2 regions of the Effusibacillus pohliae DSM 22757 genome follow, and region 1 is predicted to be linked to the other one. Evidence: a T-box and tRNA genes for the amino acid it is inferred to sense, from the RefSeq annotation. Region 1 holds a T-box; the other holds one or more tRNA genes.
What was found. A T-box is a leader RNA that pairs with one kind of tRNA and senses whether it is charged. The one in region 1 lies ahead of leuS (leucine--tRNA ligase), so its partner is inferred to be a tRNA-Leu.
Positions count from the first base shown of each region.

Region 2: it encodes a tRNA-Leu, which carries the amino acid that the T-box ahead of leuS (leucine--tRNA ligase) is inferred to sense. The anticodon was not compared.

Region 1 covers NZ_AQXL01000126.1:51,265-59,569, forward strand. The annotation lists gene C230_RS0112340 (cobyric acid synthase) at 1-1,417, shown strand, start outside; gene C230_RS0112345 (cob(I)yrinic acid a,c-diamide adenosyltransferase) at 1,447-2,016, shown strand; gene C230_RS0112350 (glycosyl hydrolase family 18 protein) at 2,269-3,561, shown strand; T-box leader at 3,722-3,957, shown strand; gene leuS (leucine--tRNA ligase) at 4,022-6,484, shown strand; gene C230_RS0112360 (YmaF family protein) at 6,680-7,075, shown strand; gene C230_RS0112365 (threonine synthase) at 7,167-8,305, opposite strand, start outside.
Region 2 covers NZ_AQXL01000098.1:1,107-7,748, forward strand. The annotation lists gene C230_RS0103965 (recombinase family protein) at 1-147, opposite strand, end outside; gene C230_RS0103970 (copper amine oxidase N-terminal domain-containing protein) at 866-1,108, shown strand; gene C230_RS0103975 (FxLYD domain-containing protein) at 1,112-1,420, shown strand; tRNA gene C230_RS22340 (tRNA-Leu) at 2,018-2,100, shown strand; tRNA gene C230_RS0103980 (tRNA-Arg) at 2,118-2,194, shown strand; gene C230_RS0103985 (substrate-binding domain-containing protein) at 2,372-3,358, shown strand; gene C230_RS0103990 (adaptor protein MecA) at 3,598-4,194, shown strand; gene C230_RS0103995 (DUF441 domain-containing protein) at 4,230-4,682, opposite strand; gene comA (phosphosulfolactate synthase) at 4,742-5,596, opposite strand; gene C230_RS19395 (MFS transporter) at 5,718-6,642, opposite strand, start outside.

The DNA.
Region 1 (8,305 bases):
AAATATGGCGCTCAACTCCTACGTCACGGAGGACGGCAAAGAGATCGGGAGGGCGCAAGGCGTGCAGGCGGAAGCGGCCGGCGTGCGGGCGACCGTCGACATGAACCCGATTCTGCTGAAGCCGAAAGGCGACATGACCTCGCAGGTGGTGGTGCGGGGAGCGCCGATCGGCGACATGTCGGCGGTGGAGTATCGGCGGGACTATATCCCGACCGGTTTGCGGATCATTGAGGAGTCACTCGCCCGCTTGCAAGCCGATTTTGAGATGATCGTCATCGAAGGCGCCGGCAGCCCGGCCGAGATCAACCTGAAAGACCGCGACATCGCCAATATGCGAGTGGCAAAATTGGCGAACGCGCCGGTGCTGCTGGTGGCAGACATCGACCGGGGCGGGGTGTTCGCCTCGATCGTCGGGACGCTGGAGTTGCTGGATCCGGACGAACGGGAACGGGTGAAGGGGATTGTCATCAACAAGTTTCGCGGCGACGTTCAGCTGCTGCAGCCGGGCCTCGATTGGCTGGAAAAAAAGACGGGCATCTCTGTGCTCGGCGTCATCCCTTACCAGTGTAACCTGTATATCGAAAGTGAGGACTCGGTCGTGCTCGACCGGCTATCAGCCCCGTCGCAAACAAACGAGATCGACGTCGCGGTGATTCGGCTGCCGCACATTTCCAATTTTACCGATGTCGATCCGCTGCGGTTTGAGCCCGATGTGTCGATTCGCTTTGTGTCGGCTGCCGATCAGCTGGGGCAGCCGGACTTGCTGATTTTGCCGGGGACGAAAAATACGGTTGATGATCTGGTATGGCTGCAAACATCAGGGCTGGCCGAGCAGATCCGCGCGTTGCGGCCGAATACGCGAATCCTCGGCATCTGCGGCGGGTACCAAATGCTTGGCAAAAAGCTGTTTGACCCGGATCTGGTGGAGTCGAACGTGCCGGAAATGGCGGGCTTGGGGCTGCTCGATGTGACCACCCGATTTTTGCCAAACAAGACGACGGTCCAGGTGCGGGGCACTGTGCTGCCGCTCCCGGGATCGGCCGCCGCTCTGTCGGGGATGGCGGTCGAAGGGTACGAAATTCATATGGGGCAGTCGCAGCGCGGGAATGTGCAGCCGTTTGCCCGCTTGCTGCAGGCGGATCGGGAAAAAGAGGACGGAGCCGTCAACGCCGCCGGCACGGTGATCGGCACCTATCTGCATGGCATTTTGCACAACGACCAATGGCGCCGAACTCTCCTCGATGAAATTCGCAAACAAAAAGGGTTGCCGCCGATCGGCCGCACCACCTCCAACCATCGCAGGCGGCAGGAAGCGTTCGACCGGTGGGCCGACATCGTCGAGGCGGCGATCGACGTGGAAAAATTGTTGTCGATGATGCGGGAGTTTCAGTCACAAGCTGTAAGTGTACACTCATGATTCGGCCTCGTGCCAAGGAGGATTGGAAGATGAAAATCTATACCCGAACAGGCGACAAGGGGATGACCGGCCTCATCGGCGGTCGGGTGCGAAAAGATTCCGTGCGCGTGGAAGCGTACGGAACCGTCGATGAACTGAACTCATTGGTCGGCCAGGCGATCGCCCTGATGGATCGGTCGAAACACAAAGAGATGATCGACGATTTGACGGAAATCCAGCACGAATTGTTTGATGCGGGCAGCGACCTGGCTCTGGTGAAAGCGCCGGAAGGCATGCAGCTCCCGTACAAAATCACCGCCGACATGGTGACCCGCCTTGAACAGTGGATCGACCGGTACGATGCGGAATGTCCGCCAATCAAACGGTTTGTCCTGCCGGGAGGTACCCCTGTCTCTGCCGCGTTGCACGTCTGCCGTACGGTTGCCCGCCGCGCGGAACGTCGGGTGGTGACACTGGCCGAGCAGGAACCGATCAATGAAGAAGTGCGCCGCTATTTGAACCGCCTGTCCGATTTTTTCTTCGTGGCTGCACGGGCTGCCAACGTCCGGGAAGGTGTCGGCGACGTGGAATACAAACGGGGTGGCGAAGTGTTTCGGTGATGGCAAGTTCCAAAGCTGCGCCTGGGGGAGCCGGCGCCTCGGCAGTGTTCCGGTGATGACGAGTCCCCCTCCCTTGCCGCCGATTTGGCGGATGGGGCGGGGGCGATTTTTTTGCCGAAACAAAATTGGTTTTATGTCTACCCGTCCTCTGAATAGTATGGTAGTGGTTGAATGACTTCCCTATCAAACAAGCGGACGGACTGGCGATTCGCTGAGCGCCGCTTGGTTGGGGGCCTGTGAGGAGGAGGGGCCATGTTCGTCCACGTCGTCAAGTCGGGGGAAACCCTTTTTTCCATCGCCAACCGGTATGGGGGTACTGCGGAGCGGATTCGGGCAGCCAATGATTTGCAGGGGGATCAACTGATCCCGGGCATGAGCCTGTTGATTCCGGCCGGGCCGCGGTCGACGCTGGAACCGTACAAAATCCGGGAAGGCGACACGCTCGACACAATTTCCGGCCAGTTGGGAGTCCCGCCGCACATCATTCAGGCGGTCAACGAGCGGCTCGATGAACAGAACCTTGTGGCCGGTGAGACCATCTGGCTGCCGGTGCCGCTTCGTGCCGAGAAAACGATCGATGTGAACGCGTTCATGATTCCGACGGGCGGTGGTATCGATCAGGAAATTCTGCTGGATGCGGCCGACTGCCTGACGTATCTGTCGGTGTTTCATCGTTCCGTCAATCCGGATGGGACATTGTCCGACATTCCGGACGACAAACTGATCGACTGGGTGAAGGCGGAACATGTGGCGCCGCTTTTGACGGTCACCAATTTTGAGGGAGACAGGTTCAGTCCGGATCTGGCGCACGTCATTTTGCAGGATGCGAACATCCGCCGGCAGACGATCGAAAACATCGTGAATCTGGCCAAAACAAAAGGATATCAAGGCGTCAACATCGATTTTGAACATTTGCATCCGGAGGAGCGCGATTCGTTTAACTGCTTTGTCCGGGAGCTGGCGGAGGCGTCGGCGTCCGAAGGATTGCCAATCACCGTCACGCTCGGGCCGAAGACGGCGGATGACCCGAACAATCCTTGGATGGGCGCGTTCGACTACCGAACGCTGGGCGGCCTGGCTGACCGGGTGATCCTGATGACGTTTGAATGGGGCTGGGTGGGCGGCCCACCGATGGCGGTTGCCCCGCTGAATATGGTTCGCCGTGTGCTTGACTATGCGACCACGGTGATTCCTTCGGATAAAATTTTGATGGGCATTGCCCTGTACGGGTACAACTGGCCGACACCGTATGAAGAGGGGAACCGGGCGACCGGCATCTCGCCGAAAGCGGCTGTGGAACAGGCGATCCGCGCGAAAGGACACATCCATTTTCATGCCGAATCGGCGGCGCCCATGTTTATGTATCGCGGACCGCGCAATGAGATGCGGCAGGTGTGGTTTGAAGACGCCCGTTCCGTGCTGGCGAAATTTCACCTCGTGCGCGAGCTGGAACTGGGCGGGATCAGCTATTGGATGCTGGGCAATCCGTTCCCGCAAAACTGGACGCTCTTGCACTCGACGTTTCAGATTCGGAAACCGGACTAGCGAACCTCGTCCCGATTGGCTGGCAAAATTGGATCGGCCCATTGTGCATATTTTGTGTGCTGACCTGAGTGATTGCGACAAGTGATTGCGACAGGTTGACAAATGGGGAACGAAGTGCGTATACTAACAATCAAATCTTTCCTTTCGACAAATTGTTACGGAACATGCGCTGACGAGGAGCAGTATTCGTTCCAATCCTTGCAGAGAGCCAACGGGTGGTGGGAGTTGGCAGGAGCGGGCGAAGAAACTCGCCTCCGAGCTGTTACAGGGAAAGCCAGTACCTGTAACCGGATTGTCCCCGTTACCGGATCTCGAGTGGACAGGGAAACGTGCGTTCTCTGTCTAGTAGGGTGGTACCGCGGGAAGGCCATATGATTCCAACCTCTCGTCCCTAGCGTCAGGCTTTGGGGTGGGAGGTTTTCTTCATTTTTTTGATGGAACTGACGAGGAGGGAATGTCGATGAGCGAACGGAAGTACGAACCGGCGGAAATTGAGAGAAAATGGCAGAAATACTGGGAACAGTCGGGACTCCATAAAACGGTCGAAGCGTCCGGCCAACCTTATTACTACTGTCTGGAAATGTTTCCGTATCCGTCCGGCCGGCTGCATATGGGGCACGTGCGGGTGTATTCGATCGGGGATGTGGTGGCCCGTTTCAAGCGGATGCAGGGATACAACGTGCTGCATCCGATGGGCTGGGACGCGTTCGGGATGCCGGCGGAAAATGCGGCGATCAAGAACCAGAGCCATCCGGCGCCGTGGACGTTTGACAACATTGCGTTTATGCGCAACCAGCAGAAAGAATTGGGCGTTTCCTATGATTGGGAGCGGGAAGTGACCACCTGTTTACCCGATTACTACAAATGGACGCAGTGGTTGTTCCTGCTGTTTTACGAGAGGGGTCTGGCCTACAAGAAAAAAGGAGCGGTCAACTGGTGTCCGGAATGCGCTACGGTGCTCGCCAACGAGCAGGTGGAAGACGGCGAGTGCTGGCGCTGCGGCAGCGAGGTCGTGAAAAAAGACCTGGAGCAATGGTTCCTGCGCATCACCGATTACGCCGAGCGGCTGCTGAACGATCTGGACAAACTGTCCGGGTGGCCAGAACGGGTAAAAACGATGCAGCGCAACTGGATCGGCAAATCGCACGGCACCGAAGTGGTGTTTGCGGTGGACGGCCACGACGAAACGCTCACAGTGTTCACTACACGTCCCGATACGCTTTACGGCGTAACGTACCTGGTGGTGGCGCCCGAACATCCGGCGGTGGAACGGATTACGCAAACTTCACCGAGACGGGACGAGATCCGTGCATTTGTAGAGGAGGTACGGAAAAAATCGGAGATCGAACGGACCTCCGCCGACGCGGAAAAAATCGGACTGTTCACGGGCGAATACGCGATTCATCCGAAAACGGGCGAGCGGGTGCCGATCTGGATCGCCAACTACGTGCTCCCCGATTACGGGACGGGTGCTGTGATGGGAGTGCCGGCGCACGACGAACGCGATTTCGAGTTTGCAACGAAGTACAACCTGCCGATCAAAGTGGTCATCCAGCCGCAAGGCGAGCCGCTTGCACTGCCGCTGCAAGCCGCTTACACAGAGAAAGGCGTATTGGTCGACTCGCAAGAGTTCAGCGGTCTGCCAACGGTGGAAGCGATCGAAAAGATTTCGGAGAGTCTTGAACGGGAAGGAAAGGGCAAGCGCACCGTGTCCTACCGCCTGCGCGACTGGCTGATTTCCCGCCAGCGGTACTGGGGCTGCCCGATCCCGATCGTCTATTGCGAAGCCTGTGGAACGGTTCCCGTGCCCAAAGAACAGTTGCCGGTGCTGCTGCCGGATGAGGTGCAATTTGAAGTGGCCGGCAAATCGCCGCTGGCGACCAACGAATCGTTTGTCAACACCGCCTGCCCGGCCTGCGGCGGCAAGGCGACCCGCGAAACCGATACGATGGACACGTTTATTGACTCGTCCTGGTATTACTTGCGCTATACGTCGCCGCAGAAAGCGGACGGCCCGTTCGACTCGGAGGCGGTGAACCGCTGGTTGCCGGTCGACAAATACATTGGCGGCATCGAACATGCGGTGTTGCATTTGCTGTACTCCCGCTTCTTCACGAAAGTGTTGTACGACGCGGGTCTCGTCAATTTTGAGGAGCCGTTTGAAAGCCTGCTGACGCAGGGGATGGTGATCAAGGAAGGGGCCAAAATGTCCAAATCGAAAGGCAATGTCGTGTCGCCGGAAGACATCGTCGCCAAGTACGGAGCGGATACGGCGCGCACCTTCATTTTGTTTGCTGCACCGCCGGATCGTGACCTGGAATGGAGCGATCAGGGCGTGGAGGGAGCCCATCGCTTCCTCGGCCGCGTCTGGCGATTGGTGGAAACCCATGCGGACCGGTTTGCCGCCCGGACGGCCGCCGATCCTTCGCAACCTGCCGCCAGAAAGCTGTGGCAGCAGACCCATTTTGCCATCAAAAAAGTGACAGAGGACATCGGCGAACGGTACCAGTTTAACACGGCGATTTCTGCCATCATGGAGCTGGTCAACGCGATCCAGGCATACCCGCACAACGCGGACATGGGAGTGAAGCTGGATGCGATCGAGACGGTGATCCTGCTGCTGGCCCCGGTGGCACCGCATATTACGGAAGAACTGTGGCATCGGATCGGGCACCCGGAAAGCGTCCATCTGCAAAAATGGCCCGCGTTCGATCCGGCCGCCCTGGTGCAGGATGAGATCGAATACGCGATCCAGGTCAACGGGAAAGTGCGCGACCGTGTAGTGGTGGCGAAGGACGCAACGCAGGATGAAATTCGGGAACTGGTGCTGGCGCGGGAGAAGATCAAAGATGAGGTGGCAGGCAAACAGGTGAAGAAGTTTATCGTCGTCCCCGGCAAACTGGTGAATGTGGTCGTCGGGTAAACGCGGAACACGATTTTCTTGGAGTGCAAATGGCTAATGCCGGATGCACTCTTTTTTTCGGTAGTTGGAGATGCTTGCCCAGTCGTAACCGCGACTCCCGTTTTTCCATTCGTTTGGATGATAGCCGTTTCGGCGTTCCCCGGTTGCACATAGCGTAAAGCATGGTCCATCATGCGAAGAGGGGGAACTGTCCGAATGGAAAAAAAGGAACAACCGGTGTTCGGAATTATGTATCATGCAGGCGATTCCGATGCGGAGGGTGAACATTCACATGACATGTACCTGATCACTTGGGACGGACGCCCGTTGCACGTGCACAATTTTGCGGGAGTCACTTCATTTGACGTAGGGCATCGGCACCGGTACGCGGGAACCACCCAACCAGCGCCGAGCGGTGTCCCGCATACGCACGGTTATTACACAATCACATCATTTGACGACGGGCACATGCATGTGATCCGGGGGGTGACCGGTCCGGCGATTCCCGCACCGGGCGGCGGCCATTACCATTTGTTTGAAGGCGTCACCACGGTGAGCGGCCGCATTCCCCATACCCATTATTACAGCGGCCGGACCACCGCTTCGCTTTGACCGTTCTCAACTCATCCCCTCTGATCGAAACAGAGGGGATTTTTTGTAGAAAAAATTGCATCCGGCAGCGCGGATGCTCCAATCCCAATCATCAGTTTTTCCCACCGCCCTGGCTCTGCGACGGGGCCGTTCTGTTTTGGAGATCCAGAAAATCCTTGTAGCTCCGAATCAGCGGCACTGATCGCGAGGGAGTGAAGGGAATGTATTTGAGCGCATGGGAAGTGTTGAACAATACGACACGGTCGGATGGAGAGAGAAATCCGGTTTCCCGTAGCCGCAGCAGCCCTGCAAGAGTGGCTGCCCCCTCCGGGGAGGAGGAGATGCCGTGAGCGCCGAGCGTTTTTTGCGCGGATGCGATTTCCTCCGCTGTTACGGCAAGCGCCGTGCCGTTCGTTTCGCGTAGGATCGACACGATCAGATTGCCGTCTGGCGGATGGGAAACGCGCATCCCCGTAGGGTTGGACGTGATGGGACCGGTGGGCGGCTGCACGAAAGCACGATGCAGGCCGATTGCCTCGACGATCGGCTGGCAGCCCGCTTCCTGCACGCTCACGAGCCGCGGCAGGTCGCCTTGCACGAACCCCATTTGCCGCATTTCTTGAAACGCTTTCCATAACCCGATGATGCCTGAGCCGCCGCCTGTCGGGTAGACGATTACGTCAGGCAGGCGCCAATCGAGTTGTTCGGCGATCTCCCATCCCATCGTTTTCTTGCCTTCCACCCGGCCGGGCTCTTTTAACGTACCGACGTTAAACCAGCCTTGTTCCGCTTTGCCTTCCGCGATGATTTGCGCCGCGTCATGAATCAGTCCTTCCACCAGACAGGTATGTGCACCGTAGTGAATGCATTCCTCCACAATCATGCCCGGACAGTCTTGCGGAATCAGTACGTACGCTTCGATTCCCGCACGGGCTGCATAAGCGGCGAGAGCAGCCGCTGCATTTCCGTTTGAGGGGACGGCCGCTTTGCAAATGCCCCGTTCCTGCAACAGCGAAACGGCGGCGGAAAATCCGCGGGACTTGAAGCTGCCCGTCGGATTTTGTTCTTCCCGTTTGACCCGCAAGTCTGCAATCGACAGTTGCTGCTCCAGGCGGTTCAGGCGAACCAGCGGAGTGCAGCCTTCCCCCAACGAAACGATCGACTGCAGGTTCCTGACGGGCAACACCTCATGATACCGCCACATCGAGCTCGAACGGGTGGCGAGCGACTCTTTTGTCAATGTCCGGCCGG
Region 2 (6,642 bases), on a different contig from region 1:
TAATGCTCTCTGGAGTTCCTGCCGATCGTCTTTAGCGCCGCTGGCTTTCTCCGTGTAAATACGTTCGCAGCCCGCTTCTTTCAGAGCGTCAAGCTGTAGATCCAACGATTGATCGACTGTAGATACCCGTGCATAACCTATACGCATTTTTACCGGCCCCCTTACCATTTGTTGACTTGATTGTATCATAATCAGGTACGTTTTTGCAACATAGATTTTGATACGGGTTTTGAAACTGATTTTGCTTGTCTCAATGGGGTTATTTTCGAGTGGATTACAAGCGTCCCATATACGAAGGTTTTTGGAACAATGATCCGTACCATTTTATAACTTGGTGACAAGAAGCAACCGTCCGGATTAGCGCTTGCAAGCGTACAGTTTAGCAGTTGCTTGTCCATCGGCATATGAAGAAGTGGTGTTCGCTCAAATTTTGGACAATCCACTCAAACCGACCGATTCAACGATTGGTACGAGGGGGTACAGCCTCCGTCCGGCAAGAAATGACTCACGGCTTCTGAGCGCCGCCCCTCGGATTTTCCGTGCACGATTGTACAACCTCGGGATTTCCGATATACGGCAGCCCCTGCGACGTCCCCAGGGTAAGCCCCTGGTCTGCGTGAATCACTAAACGAGAAATCAGGCTATCCCGAAAAAATTTTTTGTAGCGTTTTTGAAATCTTGGGGGTCTAAAAGAAAAAGGAACGTCGAAACGATGATACCATTCGTAAACGACAAAAAACTTTGATGGACAAGAGAGTGATTATTTAGTTAATTCTAAGAAATCAAATATAAAGAAGGAAAATTTTTTGTCGATATCGAACATATATATCTGATGATTCGAAAAAGTGAGAGGAGAAGGGTAAAGGTGTTTAGAAAGCACAAACAACTTATTGCGGGTTTGGTTATGGGCGGCGTAATTGCAAGCGCAGGAGCTGCATTTGCTGACGGGCCGGTGCACTTTGTGAACTTCAAATTTAAGTTTGACGGCGTAGAGAAGTCGTTACCGGAAGGATTCACAGTGCTTGAATACAATGGACGTACATACGTACCTGCTCGTTTTGTGGCTGAAAATTTGGGGGCGAAAGTCGATTGGGATGGAAGTACATAGACGGTGATCATTAATAGCAGTAAAAATTCTGCTTCACAAACAGTCGGCAACTATACATTCAGTAACTACACATTAGATAACAGCGGTATCATGTTCACCAGAGTGATCGGAGAGATTACAAATAATGGTTCCGCTAAACGATCCGTGGCGTTTAAAGTGAATTTCTATGATGCAGGCGGAAAGTTACTTGGCACCGCCACAGGAGTTGTACTCGATCTTGACCCTGGGCAAAAGAAAAGTTTTGAAGCGGTTGCGGATAAAAAATTGGATGGAGTCTCGACATTCACGTTTCAAGTGGATGCAGAGTTATAAGAGTATTTGTTTTAATAATCGCAGGACAGCCGTTAATTTTGCGGTGCCTGCGAATTTTTTCTATTACAACACTCTACGTTAAACCAATCGTTGTCGTGACGAATCGTTATTGAGGACTCAACAGAAAGTATGACACGATTTACCTGTTGTAATGATTAGCCAGGATCATGGCTTTACTTCTAAGTCCGATAAGGCTTCATCAATACACTCCATCTCATCGTTCCGTACGTTCCCTTCAATCGGCGAAACGCTGCCTCAGACCACCACGTCCGACTATGCAACTCAACCTCCAAACAAACAGCGCAATCTTTTCCCGAAGGTAAAATTTACTCGACGAGAACGACAAGCCGCGCCAATATTACGTATTACGCGAGGGTAAAATCGGTAAAGCGAAGAGGTTCCCGTCGTACCTAAAATTTACAAATAATTTTCACAATCTCGGGGTCAATCGGTAAATTCGTGCCGAACTACTTGCAAAAAACGCTTGTCCATGCTATCATTTTAACCGCACTGGATTTCCCCCAAAAACGACATCCAGTGCGGATAAGAATCCAGTTAAACTAACGATAGTCACGAGAGGAGAAACCAAGTAACGGCGCGGATTGTAGGACATTTAAGCGTGGGGTGGATTTAGGTTCCAGCGGGAAACCGTGGGGGTTCGAGTCCCTTCATCCGCACCATTCACCAATTTCATCCTGCGCCCTTAGCTCAGTCGGATAGAGCGTTTGACTACGAATCAAAAGGTCGGGAGTTCGAATCTCTCAGGGCGCGCCAGTTGCTCGCAAAGCGACACAATTCGTTTTCTGTACCCCGCCTATTCGGCAGGCCCCGGAAATTCTCATGCGATCCGATGTTACAGACACAGGAAGCAGTTCCTGTGTTTTTTGTATTGCCATATGTGTTATGATAGAAAGACAAGCAACCTTTGGATGGTAAAGTAGGTGAATCGTGGTGAGTGTAACCATATATGATGTGGCAAGAGCGGCCGGTGTGTCGATGGCCACCGTTTCGCGCGTGCTAAACGGCACGGCGGTTGTGAAAGAAGAAACAAAGAAAAAAGTACTGGACGCGATTCGCGAGCTCGGTTATCGACCGAACGCTGTGGCGCGAGGGCTGGCCAGCAAAAAGACGAAGACGATCGGCATCATTGTGCCTGACGTGTCAGCCCCGTTCGTAGCAGAAATGGTACGGGGGATGGAAGACATCGCAACCATGTACGACTATCAGATCATTTTGAGTAATTCGGATGCCCAAACCGAGCGCGAGATCGACCTGATTGGCACCATGTGGGAAAAACAGGTGGATGGCATCCTGTTTATGGGAGATCATTTGACTGCGGAGCTGTTAAAAGCGTTCGAACAGGCACAATTGCCGGTTGTGCTGTGCGCCACCGTCGATCCCGAAAAGCGAATTCCGTCGGTCAACATCGACAATCGGCAAGCGGCTTATGACGCGACCCGATTGCTGGTTGAAAAAGGCTGCAAGCGCATCCTGCTGCTGAGCGGTCCGGCTGGTCATCCTGTGACTGGCGAACCAAGGAAAAAAGGATATCGGAAAGCGCTCGCAAACGGCGGGTTGCAACCGCGGATTCTGGAATGTCCGGACCTGCGCTACGAATCCGGGCTGGCCGTTTTGCAAAAAGAGTTGCAAGACCAGCTACCGGACGGCATCGTGGCGGTCAGCGACGAGCTTGGTGTGGCGGCGATTCACGCATGTTTGGATGCCGGACTGTCCGTTCCGGAGCAAGTCAAAGTGGTGGCGTTTGACAATACCAGACTGGCAAGCATGGTGCGGCCGGAACTGACGACAATCGCGCAGCCGATTTACGACATGGGGGCGGTCGCGATGCGGTTTATGACCAAACTGATCCACGATGAACCGGTCGAGGAATTTTCCGTAGTTCTGCCGCATGAACTGCTGTTTCGCCAATCGACATAGGGGTGACCCGGGATGTGGATCCCCCTATAGACCGGATGGAGAAGAACTGGTACAATGAGTGCAATACATTCCATCTGCATTTTGTAAATCATTTAGGAAGCCTCTCTACGTACCGAAGGATTGCCTGTTGTTACGACGCTTCCGACTGACGGACGTCCGCTGCCGGAGGGGAGCGGCCGGCTCCTCTGCAGGATGTTGTGCAGAAGTCCCAACTCCCTTTTTTTAAAGGAGTGATCCGAATGGTAGTCGAAAGGCTTGGTCATAACAAGGTGAGGATCTTCATCAGCTATGAAGATCTCGAAGAAAGAGGCATCGACCGGGATGAAATCTGGCAAAATGGCCGTAAGGTGCAAGAACTGTTCTGGGATATGATGGAGCAGGCGTACCTGGAAGTCGGCTTCGAAGTGATCGGTCCGATTGCTGTGGAAGCGTTCACAATGCCGACGGAAGGCGTTGTTGTGATCGTCACGCAAGTTCCCTCGCTGCCGGAGGAAATTGATCATAAAGAGGAAATGGAAGCGGATGAGCCGATTATTTCGGTCGACGCATCCACTGCCCTGACGTTTGTATTTGACGATTTTGAACATGTGTTGAGCGCAGCCAGAATGGTGCATGCGTCGTTCGATTTGAACGCCTCGCTGTATCATTACAAAGGGCGTTATTTCCTCTACATCGACGAAGCGGAGATGGAGCAGGAGGAAGTCGACGCTTTGTGGTCGATTCTGCACGAGTATGGAACACTGTCCAACGTGACAAAAGCGGTTCTGGACGAATACGGAAAACTCATCATCCAAGACACCGCCTTTTTAACGCTCAATCAATATTTTGTGAACTAAGGAGACGGAGCCCCGTCTCTTTTTTTGTTCAGGCTCTAGCGGAGCCACAGATACATTTTCATCAACAAGGCGGTGATCGCGGCCGCCATCAAGGGGCCGACGGGGATCCCCTTGAAAAACACGATGCCGATGATCGACCCGATCACCAGCCCCAGCATCAATTGCGGTTCCAGTCGCAGCATGTTGAGTCCCTGCCCGTTCAGGTAGGTGGCCAGCACACCGCCGATGACGGCGAACAGTCCCGATACGGTGAAAAAGGTTCCCCACAAGTCTTTCGATTGGATTTTGCCGTTGACGAGCGGCACCAGCACGGAAATCATCAGGAACAACAAACCGATTTCCAGCCCGCGCCGTTCCAGCGTCGGGAAGAACCGCTGCAGATTCGACAGTTTCAAAATCAGCAAAACGCTGGCAGCGGTGGCCAAAATGCTGGCCCGACCGATGATGCCCACAATGATCAGCATGACGAGTATCATGTCTCCGGCCATACGCCCACCCCTTGTTCCGTCCATACAAATATATGGACAGGGGAACGGGGATATGCGAATCAAAATCGGGCGGTCGCCGGCAATAACGAATCATCGTCCGGCAATCGGTTCCTGCACATCGCCAGACGCAGCGTATCGCTGCGCAGCCCTCGGCGCAACGACTCGACCGTTATAATGTCGTGCGGAAACAGATTGCCGAGATTCACATTCGGGCCAAATTGAGCGATCAGCGCTTCTTGCTGCGATTTCAAGGGGGCTTCCCAGATAATGCAGTCGGCCGAGGTCAGCTGTTCCAGCAGGCGGTCGACATCGTCTTTGCGGATCGCCCCGCTCGCTTCGTAGATGCCTACATCCTTTCCGGATTCCCGTCCCTCAATAATCACTTTGAAAACACCGCAGTCCAGATCGTGCCGGATCAGTTCCAACTGTTTTTCGATAGGCAGGTGGACGCCCGATTCTTTTTTCCCTACTTCGCTCAAAACGAGAAATCCGATATGTTTCGCTTCCTGGATCAATTGCCGGCGCAGTTCGAGATCGATCGTGACCGTGCCGTCGGAAACTTCGATCGCGGTGAATCCCAGTTTTTTTGAAGTGCGCATGAAGTCCTTCCAACAACCTTGCAGCACGGCCGTCTCCAGTAAGGTTCCGCCCGGGTAGACATGAATGTCATGTTCCCGCAAAATATTGATTTTGTTTTGCAGCAGCGATTTCGAATAGAGCATCGATGTGCCAAAACCCAATTTCAAGAAATCGATGTAAGGGGCTGCCAATTCTGCCAGGTCCAACGTTTCCCGGATTCCCAGCCCCTTATCGATCACCATGCTGAGACCGCAAGTACGCGGTTTCAGGTTGCGGCCCGGTAGTGGATCACGCAGGACTGTGTCCCACGGTTTTTGTGGCAAAAAATCGTTCATCTCCCAAAACCCCTTTCTTTGCTGTTCTGTGCTGTGCAGGGAATCCCCGTCGGGGTTTGTCACCTCCTGGCGTTTACAACCTGTGGGCTCCATTATCGTATGCGAAAAACGGGAGCTGGTGTTACGCCCGTGCTTTTCGTTTTGCCAACAACTTCCGCAGGGATTCGGAGGCGATCGAATTGGGGGCGGGTGGGGATTCGGGCTTCTCCGCTGGGACGCGAATCAGCCACATCGCCAGCGCGGCGGACAAAAAGGCGAGCCCGGCCACCGACAAGAACATAACCAAGCGGGACAGGTCCATCAACCAGGTGAAGACGGGTGGCCCGATCGCCACTCCCAGGAATCTGACGGAGCCGTAAAAAGATGTGACGATCCCGCGTTCTTCCATACTGACGGCTGAGGTGATCAGCATATTCAGGCAGGGCAGCACGAGTCCCGTGCCGATACCGCTCATCACCAGCAATCCCAGCAAGACGTACGCGTTTGTAACAAAGGAAGCCAACCCGAGCGGGATCGCAATCAGCAGCATGCCAGTCACAATCAGCGTTTTCATCAACCTTTTTTGCTTTTTGATGTTTGCTCCCGTGATATAGGACGTCGACGACATGGCGAGCAAGGGAACCGCCAGAATGGCGCCTTTCAGCAGACCGTCGATCGCATATTTGTCTTCCAAAAGATGCGACAGATAAAACAATACGCCAAACAAAATGAAAAGTGCGCTGGCGCCTGCAAAGTAAGCGGTCAGAAGCCATTTCCATTCCCGTTTGAAAATAACCTTCAGCGCGCGCAGGTAGTGGGTTACTTTTTGCGCGGCTTTGTCCTTTTTTGGTTCCTTGATAAAAAACCAGATCGCCAAAGCAGCGGGCACGCACAACAGCGGAAACGCAAAAAAAACCGCAAACCAGGTGATCATCGAGAGCAGCACGCCGAGTATGGGACTCAGGACTTTTCCCAGCCCGTTCGATGCTTCGATGATGCCAAGCGCTTTGCTGCGGGCCGCTCCCTGGAAAATATCGCCTGCCAAAGCCATCGCGATTGGAGCAGTC